2 regions of the Streptomyces sp. NBC_00203 genome follow, and region 1 is predicted to be linked to the other one. Evidence: riboswitches for the same ligand, from Rfam matches in the RefSeq annotation. Region 1 holds a riboswitch; the other holds the start of a gene.
What was found. A riboswitch is a leader RNA that binds a small molecule or an ion and turns the genes downstream of it on or off. The one in region 1 is predicted to bind cyclic di-AMP.

Region 1 (5,019 bases):
CACGCCGACCCCGACGCCGTACGCAAGGCGCTCGGCACCCACGAGGGGCCCGCCGTCGCCGTGTCCGACACGGTCTTCTCGGTGGACGGGGACGCGGCGCCGCTGGCCGAACTGGCCGTCGCCTGCCGGGAGTACGGGGCAGGACTGATCGTCGACGACGCACACGGACTCGGCGTGCTGGGCGACGGTGGCAGGGGCGCGCCGCACGCGGCGGGGCTCGCGGGCGCCCCGGACGTCGTCGTGACCGTCACGCTCTCCAAGTCGTTCGGCAGCCAGGGCGGCGCCGTCCTCGGCCCCGCTCCGGTCATCGACCACCTGGTCAACGCGGCGCGCACCTTCATCTTCGACACGGGTCTCGCGCCCGCGGCGGCGGGCGCGGCCCTGGCGGCGCTCAGGCTGCTGCGCCGCGAGCCGGAGCGTGCCGCACGGGCGCGCGCGGTGGCGACGGCGCTGCACACCCGCCTCACGGCCGAGGGCCTCGAAGCGGTACGACCGGACGCCGCCGTCGTCTCCGTGCGCGCGCCGTCCCCCGAGCGGGCCGTGCGGTGGGCGGCCGACTGCCGTGAGGCGGGACTCGCCGTCGGCTGCTTCCGTCCCCCGTCCGTGCCCGACGGCATCTCACGGCTGAGGCTGACCGCCCGCGCGGACCTCACCGACGCGCAGATCGAGCACGCCGTACGCGTGATCAGCCAGAAGCGATGAGTGTGGTGGCGGTCAGCTCAGTCCGGCGATGAATCCCTCCCAGGCGGCAGGAGCGAAGAGCAGGGCGGGCCCCGCCGTGTTCTTGGAATCGCGCACGGCCACCAGTTCGGCCCAGGGTCCCGGGCCGGGGCGTGCTGTCTCGACGCAGTTGTTCATTCCCGTGCTGCGGCTGCTGCGCAGCCATCGCACGTCGTGCAGCGAAGTGCTGGATGGTACGTACCGAGGCAGTGCAGACATGGGGGTGCCTCCTTACGCGCCGTCACCTATCCCGGCGATGTAGTCCAACGAGTCCTCGGGCGAAAGGGCGTGGAACTGAAGGGCGTTGAAAGCCTCGCTGTAGGCCTGAAGGTCTTCTTTCCGTTCGAGGTAGAGGCTACTCGTCAAGTGGTCGAGAACAACCACATCCAGATCAGTTGTGTTCGGAAATGAGAAGATAACGAAAGGACCTGTGACTCCGATGTGTGCTCCGGCGGTGAACGGCAGGACCTGAAGCCGCACTTGAGGCAGGGCGGCAGCCTCTCGCAGCCGCTCCAACTGCCTTGCCATGACCTCCGGTCCGCCGACCTCACGCCGTAACACCGCTTCGTCCAGAACGGCGCTCAGCTCCAGCGGTGGATTCGAACGCAGCACGTCCTGGCGGGCGAGGCGCACCTCGACGAGGGCGTCCAGCTTGCCGTCCTCCAGACCGTCCACGGCGGCCCGCGTCACCGCACGGGCGTACTCGGGCGTCTGCAGCAGCCCCGGCACGACGGACGTCTCCAGCGTGCGCATCCCGCTGGCCTGCGACTCCAGACTGATGAAGTCGCGGTACGTCGACGGCAGCACCCCACGATAGGCGTGCCACCAGTGGTGCCGTCCGTTGCCCTCGGAGCCCGCCAACACGACCAGGAGATCCCGTAAGTCGGGATCCTCGACGGCGTACGCGTCCAGCAGCCGTGCTACGTCCGAGGGCTTCACCCCGCTGGTGCCGGTCTCGATCCGGCTCACTTTCGACTGGTGCCAGCCCAAGAGGCGGGCCGCCTCACCACTGGTGAGGCCCGCATCGGCGCGCAGCGCGCGCAGTTCGGCACCGAGCTTGCGGCGGCGTACCGCGGGACCGTGCTGCATGGCCGTACTCCTTACTCCTTCCGAGCCGCCCAAATACGCTCCGCCGTCGCAGAGTTCACCGCTTCGAGCGACAGATATATGCATATCTCGGTGGATCGCACCCGTGACCGGCCCGGTAATGGCAGTCTGTCGCGAAGCACCAGTCCGGGACCGTACTCGAACCATCCGCTCCGTGTCGGACTCCGGTCCCGTGGGAAAGGGTCGACGTCGCCATGGCAGATCACCAGGAAGCATCCGTCACTCTGCCGAGCGATCCCGCCTCGGTCTCCGCGGCCCGGAAATTCGTCGCCGACGTGTTGGCCGAATGGGGCCTGCCGTGCGACTCCGAAGTCGCGGACACCGTACGCCTGATCGTGTCCGAACTAGCCACCAACGCCGTCCAGCACACTTTCGGGCAGTCGCCCACCTTCACGGTGGACGTCCGGCTCGACCGAGACGAACACCTGCGCCTCGGCGTCACCGACAGCCACCCACGCTTTCCGAAACGGCTGCCCGCAGCCGTCCAACAGGACAACGGCCGCGGCATGGTGATCATCCGCTGGCTGACCGCGGAATGCGGCGGCAGACTCGCCGTCCGGCCCACCAGGGAAGGCGGCAAGACGGTCTCCATCGAACTGCCGTGGACGGCACCGGTCCAGCCGGTGGCGGCCGGGGGACCTCAAGAGCCGTAGGAGGCGGCTCAGTTGGCGTGTCCCGACGACCCGGGGGTGTGCCTGTGCTGCCCGGCCCGCCCGAAGGCGTACGGGCGGCAGCAGACGGATGTCCGTCGTCCGGCGCGGTCATGGGCCTCGGTCCGGTGCTGCCGGTGGAACCTCTGCGGGCCTGAGGGCACGGTGGACCAGCCGGGGCAGCACGCCCCACAACGCCACGTAGACGGCCAGTGTGCCCGCTCCCGCCGCGATCCCGGCGGCACGCCCCAGCGACACGTCCACGACGAGGAGCACCGATCCGGTGAACGCCAGCATCAGCACGAACAGACCGATGCCGGCCAGCCGGGAGGAGACCCGCACGATGGCGGGCTTGACGTTCTCCTGGAACAGCGACCGGTGCAGCGCCGCGGGGGCTGTGAACAGGGCGGCGGCCAGCACCGAGAGCAGCAGCGTGGTGACGTAGGTGGCGCGCTGGACGGTGTCGAGCGAGGGGAAGCGCTGTGTGAAGGCCAGGGTCAGCAGGAAGGCGAAGAGGATCTGCACCCCTGTCTGGGTGACGCGCAGCTCCTGGAGCAGCTCGCTGAAGTTGCGGTCGGCGCGTTCGAGAGGCGTCTCGTGGCGTGTCGGGAGGGGACGTTGCTCGGCCATGGTGGACGAGTAACCGGTCCGACCCGTTTTCACGCCCCGAGGGGGTGACGGCGGTGTGCGCCGTCACCCCCTCGGGCGGGTCAGCTGACCCGGCCGTACCAGACGCTCTTCGTCCAGATCTTCTGGAGCTTCACGACCTCCCCGGTCTTCGGGGAGTGCCAGATCTTTCCCTTCCCGGCATAGATGCCGACGTGGTACACGCTCCGGCCCGAGTGGAAGAACACGAGGTCTCCGGCCTTGCGATGCGAGGCGGAGACATGCTGCGTCTTGTTGTACTGCGCCGCGGCCGTACGAGGCAGCTTCTTGCCCGCCTTCTTGTACGAGTAGAGCGTGAACCCGGAGCAGTCGAAACGGCGCGGCCCCGTGGCGCCCCACTGGTACGGGGAGCCCTTCTTGGAAGCCGCGACCTGAAGTGCCTTCGTCGCAGGAGTGGCCGCAGCGGCGTCGGGTGCGACGCCTGGGACCACGAGGCTGCCGCCCACGGCGGCAATGGTGAGAGCCGAGGCCGTACCGGCCCTGGTCCACAGCGACGGGACACGATTGAGCGCAGTCATGCGCAACCCTTCGTCAGCCGCCTGTGAAGGATGACCTGTCGGATTCGGGCTGGCGAAGTAGCCCGGCCGCTTACGCGGCTTCACCCCAAGGACCGCCCGGAATCTCTCCGGCGGCCCGTCGTGCTGGGTCCTCCACTCCTGCCGATGCACTTCTGTCGACCGGTCATCCGGGCAGCGGCAGGACTCGGCGTCCGCCCGGACCGCCCCGCCGTTGTGGCGGGGGCTTGTCGTCGAAAGGGATCTTCACGCATGAGTGTCCGAAAAACCGAGCGGAACCGGTGATTTGTGGGGTTACTCACCACTCACCCGTTCGGGTGGACACCCCTCCGTTCGAGGGGGTGTTGAGGGAGCCGACGATGCCCGTACCTGCATCGGAACGACTCGTTCCGCCTCTCCGCTACGCGCGTTGCGCAACTTTTCCGCGCTCTGGGAAGGAGCAGCGTCTACTCCATCGGGGGGTACACCATTTGGTCCGTTTGAAACCCGGGCCGGACGCTTCGCCGGCTCGGCGCGTGCCGCGGCCCGGGTGTGCGTGCGTCAACTGTGGGAGTCGGGAGGCAGGGTGACCCGGGCCGCCCGCCGCTCCCCGTCGAGGACGCGCAGGGCCTGTGCCAGGGTCGGCGCGTGCACCTCGCTCTCACCCCGCTGATGCATCAGCGTGAGGGCGTCACGCAGCGCCGTCGCCTTGCCGACCAGCGCCTGAGCGGCCCGCAGTCCGCGGTAGGTGTCCCCGGGGCGGGCCGGGTTGATGCGTCCGAGCAGATCGACCACGTCGAGGTAACGGTCGATCAACTCGGCCTCGGCGCGCGTCAGCGCGGGCAGCGGGGGCAGTTCGGGAACCATCGGGCGATCACCTCGCGCCGGGCGCGGTGCGCGAGACCTTGCGGCTCGGGACGATCCGGTCGATCAGTCCGTACGCCAACGCCGCCGGCGCGTCCAGGATCTTGTCCCGCTCGATGTCCGCGGCGACTTGCTCCGGACTCTGCCCCGTGTGCCGCACGAGCAGTTCCTCCAGCAGCTTCCGGGTGCGCACCAACTCCTCGGCCTGGATGGCCAGATCGCTCGCCTGACCCTGGATCGGCTCGGAGACCGACGGCTGGTGGATGAGCACACGGGCACCCGGCAGCGCGAACCGCTTGCCCGGCGTGCCCCCGGCCAGCAGCACGGCCGCGGCCGACGCCGCCTGCCCCAGGCAGATCGTCTCCACGTCGCACGTGACGAACTGCATCGTGTCGTAGACCGCCGACATCGCGCTGAACGAGCCGCCGGGGGAGTTGATGTACAGCGAGATGTCCCGGTCCGGTGCCAGGTACTCAAGGTGCATGAACTGCGCCATCACATCGTTCGCCGACGTGTCG
Region 2 (5,019 bases), 180 kb from region 1:
CAGGGCGACTTCGTCATGTGCGAGAACCTCAAGGTCCCGGGGTGGGCCTATGACGGGGGCTACGCCGAGGCGGTGATCGCGCCGGCCGACGCCTTGGCCCGGATTCCCGACGCGCTGACGGCGAGCGACGCGGGGCCCCTGGCCTGCGCGGGTGTGACCACGTTCAACGGGCTGCGGCGCAGCTCCGCCCAGCCGGGCGATCTGGTCGCCGTACTCGGCATCGGCGGACTCGGCCACCTGGGGGTGCAGTACGCGGTCGCCATGGGCTTCGAGACGGTGGCGATCGCCCGGGGAGCCGGCAAGGCCGACTTCGCCAAGAATCTCGGCGCTCACCACTACATCGACAGTACGGGAGACGTCCCCGTCGGGGACGCCCTGCAGTCTCTCGGCGGTGCCAAGGCCGTGCTGGCCACCGCCGGCAGTTCCGATGCCATCACGGCGACCGTGGACGGGCTGTCGCACCGTGGTGAGCTGGTGGTCATCGGGGCGGCTCCCGAGCCGCTGGGGATCAACCCGATCCAGCTGCTCATGAAGGGCAGGATCGTCCGCGGCCATTCGTCCGGCACCGCGCAGGATGTGCAGGACACCATGGCGTTCAGCGCCCTGCACGGCATCCGCCCGACGGTCGAGACCGTGCCGCTGGACCAGGCCGACGAGGCGTATCAGAAGATGCTCTCCGGCACCGCCCGCTTCCGGATGGTGCTCACCACCCGCTGACGTACGCGCCCCAGTCGCACACCCGCAGGACGCGAGCCCAACCGCTGGGTAGTCTCCCAGACATGCGGATCTCCGTCTCCTCGGACATGGACGAACCCGTGGCCCGCTCCCTTGTCGCGGAGCTGCGCAGCCGTGGCCACGAGGTGCGGACGCATGGGGCGCTGCGCCCCGGGGACGACGCGCGGTGGGCGGCGTGCTCGGAGGCGGCGGCCCGGGAGGTCGCCGCCGGGACGTCGGACCAGGCGATCGTGTGCTGCTGGACCGGCACGGGCGCGTCGATCGCCGCGAACAAGGTGCCAGGGGTACGAGCGGCCCTGTGCACGGACGCGTACACGGCGGACGGCGCCCGCCGCTGGAACGACGCCAATGTGCTGGCGCTCAGCCTGCGGCTGACGTCCGAGCCGCTGCTCAAGGAGATCCTTGACGCCTGGTTCGCCGCCCGGGCCAGCGAGGACGCCGACGACCGGGAGAACGTGGCCCATGTCGCACGCCTCGACCTCGGCGGATAGCGGGCCCCAGGGCCGTGGAACCCCGCTACCCCGCAACCCCGTTGCCGGGCTTCAGGCGGGCCGTGTCGCGCCGTGGATCGCCGACTCTCCGGCGAAGAAGATCGACTCCTCGCGAAGGTAGCCCCCCTGGCTCGGCGCGTGGATCATCATGCCGTCGCCGATGTAGAGGCCGACGTGGCTGACGTCGCCGTAGAAGAAGATCAGGTCGCCGGGCCGGATACTGGCGAAGGGGATCGCCGTGCCGGTGACCGCCTGCTCGTACGCGGTGCGCGGGAGTGCGACCCCGGCGGTCTTCCAGGCGGCCTGGGTCAGGCTGGAACAGTCGTACGAGCCCGGTCCGGTGGCGCCCCAGACGCACGGTCTGCCGATCTGTTCACGGGCGAAGGCCACTGCCCTCGCGGCCTTCCTGCCGTACTCCGAGTCCGATGCGATGTCCGCGCCGAACGGCGTGTTCGTGTCGAGCAGCATGCCCGCGGCGATGGAGGTGTCTGTGCCGAGGACGGCCGATGGCTGTGTCTGCCACTCCTGTACGGCCTGGCGGTCGGCCCACGTCTCGGAGGTGGGCCACGCGTCCTCGGCCGGCCGGGAGGCGATTGCGGCGACGGGCGTGCTCCGCTGTGCGGCGATGTGCTGGGTGAGCAGGTCGCGGGCCTTGGCGAGCTTCTGCTGAATCTGCTCCTTGGAGGTCTTCAGCGAGGGCTGCCGGGGCTCGTTGGCCGGTGCGGGCAGGGCCTTGGTGGCTTCCTGCCGTGTCTCCGGTGCGGCCGGCAGCGCGGCGACGGCCCTGGCGGTCAACTCCGCGACAGGACCGGCGGCCTTTCCGGCGGCGGGACCAGCGGTCAGTTCCGCGACAGGCCCGGCGGTCAGTTCCGGGACGGGTCGGCCGGCCGCCGGCCGCCCACGGTCGGTGAGTCCGTTCTGCGGGCGTTCCGCCGGGCGGGCCGGCGTTCTGTCGGCCGGGAGCCTGGCCGGCACGGTGGGACCCAGCTGCGTGCGCGCCACGTCGAACCACGGCCTGGTCACGTCGTCGACGGCGGGATCGGTGCGCCTGCGCCCGTTGTCGGCCGCCGGGTTGACGCGACCCCGCGTCCCCGTGGACGTCGCGCGGGTCGCGTTGTAGTTCCCCGTGGCGGTCTCGGCCTGGTCGTAGAGGGCGCTGATCCGCTGCCGGACCTCTTCTTGGCTAGGCCCGTCCGCCGCGCGGGATGTGGCTTGTTCCGGCGCCATGGGAGACGCGCTCCTTCCGTGTTCCGCCTACCGAGTTAGCTGTCGGGTTCGGGCGGACGATTCCGGAAGGTATGCCCTACGGCCCTTGCCCTGCTGGGCAGTTGGGCCGATTCACCCCAAGTTCGGTTGGGTCCCCGGCTCCGGCTGCCACGGAGGCGCACCGGATTCGGCGGAGGCCGCGCGACCCGGCGAGGTTCGCCGGAGGGAGTCGTGTTGCCTGTCGCCAACCTAGCCAATTTGTGTGGCTCACGTGAAGGTTGAAGCGCGAAGTGTCCGATATGTATTTGTGACCTTCGTCGTACTGGCTGCCTCAGTAGACATCGCGGACGTAGCGTTTGTCGGCCGCGAGCTGCTTGACGAACGCGGCGGCGCCGTCCTCGCCCAGACCGCCGTGCACGACGGCGATGTCGCGCAGCGCCCGGTCGACGTCCTTGGCCATACGGGAGGCGTCACCGCAGACGTAGAAGTGGGCGCCGTCCTGGAGCCAGGACCACAGTTGGGGGCCGTGCTCGCGCATGCGGTCCTGGACGTACACCTTGGTGCGCCGGTCGCGGGAGAAGGCCGTGTCCAGGCGGGAGAGGGTGCCGTGGGTGAGGTGGGCGGTGAGTTCGTCCTCGTAGTAGTGGTCGGTGGCGCGGTGCTGTTCACCGAAGAACAGCCAGTTGGGGCCGTGGTGGCCGAGTGCGCGTCGCTCGTCGAGGAAGCCCATGAAGGGGGCGACCCCGGTGCCGGGGCCCACCATCACCATCGGCGTGGTGGGGTCGGTGGGCGGCCGGAAGCTGGGGGACCGCTGGACGAAGACCGGTACCGGGCTGTCCGGTTCGGCGTCCGCGAGGAACGGGGAGCACACGCCCTGACGCAGGCGGCCGTGCAGGTTCTCCCAGCGGACGACGGACACCGTCAGCGAGACCAGGTGGGGATCGGTGAGCGGGCTGGACGAGATGGAGTACAGCCGCGGTTGCAGTCGCTTGAGCGCGTCCGTCCATTCCTGCGCGGTGGCCCGCACCGGAAGCTCGGTGAGGACGTCGACGGTCTGCCGGCCCCAGCACCACTTCGCGAGTTCGTCCTTGTTGTCGGGACGCAGCAGTTTCTTCAACTCGCGCGGGTCATGGACGCGTTCGCTGATGAAGCGCAGTACGTCGGGGGTGATGCGGGTGATGTCCAGGTGCTCGCCCAGGGCTTGGCGCAGAGCGACCTCGCCGACACCCGCGACCTCCACGGTGGCGGCCGGGTCGAGGCCGGTGACGGCCAGCCACTCGCCGACCAGCTCGGGGTGGTTGACGGGACGTATGCCGAGTGCGTCACCGGCCTCGTACGCCAGCGGTACGTCGCTGTCGCCGGTGTCGAAGGTGAAGCGCCGTACCTCTTTGCCCGCCCCCGGCCGGCTCAGCAGCCGGTTGCCGGTGAGGCGTGCGGTGACCGGGGCGGGCTTCCGTGCACTCCGGGAGGGCGCGGGGGCGAGTGCCGGTGCCGCCACGGGGGCGGGGGTCAGCGCGGTGAGGACCTGGTCCAGCCAGGCTCGCGCCGAGGGCTCGTAGTCCGGTTCGCAGTCCGTGCGGGGCGCCAGACGTACCGCGCCCAGCTCGTCCAGGCGCTGGTCCAGGCGGCGGCCGTGCCCGCAGAAGTCGGCGTAGGAGGAGTCGCCGAAGGCGAGGACCGCGTACTGCCTGCCGGCAAGGCTCGGGGTGTCGTGCGAGGCCAGGGAGTCCCAGAAGGAGGAGCCGTTGTCGGGGGCGTCTCCGTCGCCGAACGTGCTGGTGATCAGGAGCAGCCCGGCGGCGGGCGGCAGCGCGGTGAGATCGGCGTCGTCCATGCCGACGAGGCTGGCCCGGTGTCCGGCCGAGGCGAGCCGCTCGGCGGTGGCCGCCGCGAACTCCTCGGCGTTGCCGGTCTGCGACGCCCACAGGACGACGATCTCGCGTCCCTCGGGGACGGACGTGCGCGGCACGGAGACCTCGGCGGGCACGGCGCGGGAGTACATGCCGGCCAGCACGCCGTTGACCCACAGCGCGTGGCCGGGGCTGAACGGCGCCGTCGGCGGGAGCACCGGCACGCCGGGGGCGCCCGCGTCGATACCGGCGAGGAATCCGACCAGATAGGTGCGCTCGGTCTCGCACAGCACGGGCGGCGGCGGGACGGGGTCCAGGCCGAAGGCGGTGGCCGCCGCGCTCGGCACCACCGCGCCGGGCGCGGTCGTGCGGGCCAGGGCCGGGACGGGCGCGGGCACGTCGGCCCGCGCGGGCACCTTGGCCGGCACGGCAGCCCGCGTGGCCACCTTCGCCAGCGACACCGCGCACACCTTGAACTCGGGCTGGAAGGAGAGCGGGTCGACGGCATCGCTGGTCACGGCGTTGACGCTCAGATACTCGCCGAACAGGTCGTTCCAGTGGAACGGGGCGAAACAGTTTCCCGGCCGGACCCGGTCCGTCACCACCGCGGGCAGCACGGCCCGGCCGCGCCGGGAGGCGACCTCCACCGAGTCACCGTCGCGGATGTCCAGCGCCTGGGCGTCGTCCGGGTGCAGTTCCACGAACGGGCCCGGGTTCAGCTTGTTGAGCTTGGCGAC

Region 2: linked by a shared signal. The riboswitch ahead of OG975_RS06355 (C40 family peptidase) and the one ahead of OG975_RS07165 (C40 family peptidase) in region 1 are both predicted to bind cyclic di-AMP.

The regions. Positions count from the first base shown of each region.
Region 1 covers NZ_CP108126.1:1,533,404-1,538,422, reverse strand. Annotated here, with positions in the region: gene OG975_RS07190 (8-amino-7-oxononanoate synthase) at 1-702, shown strand, start outside; gene OG975_RS07185 (DUF397 domain-containing protein) at 715-939, opposite strand; gene OG975_RS07180 (helix-turn-helix domain-containing protein) at 952-1,809, opposite strand; gene OG975_RS07175 (ATP-binding protein) at 2,022-2,480, shown strand; gene OG975_RS07170 (DUF6328 family protein) at 2,589-3,107, opposite strand; gene OG975_RS07165 (C40 family peptidase) at 3,188-3,661, opposite strand; cyclic di-AMP (ydaO/yuaA leader) riboswitch at 3,665-3,851, opposite strand; gene OG975_RS07160 (hypothetical protein) at 4,199-4,504, opposite strand; gene OG975_RS07155 (ATP-dependent Clp protease proteolytic subunit) at 4,512-5,019, opposite strand, start outside.
Region 2 covers NZ_CP108126.1:1,357,147-1,362,165, reverse strand. Annotated here, with positions in the region: gene OG975_RS06365 (alcohol dehydrogenase) at 1-717, shown strand, start outside; gene OG975_RS06360 (RpiB/LacA/LacB family sugar-phosphate isomerase) at 780-1,226, shown strand; gene OG975_RS06355 (C40 family peptidase) at 1,278-2,453, opposite strand; cyclic di-AMP (ydaO/yuaA leader) riboswitch at 2,462-2,635, opposite strand; gene OG975_RS06350 (molybdopterin-dependent oxidoreductase) at 2,764-5,019, opposite strand, start outside.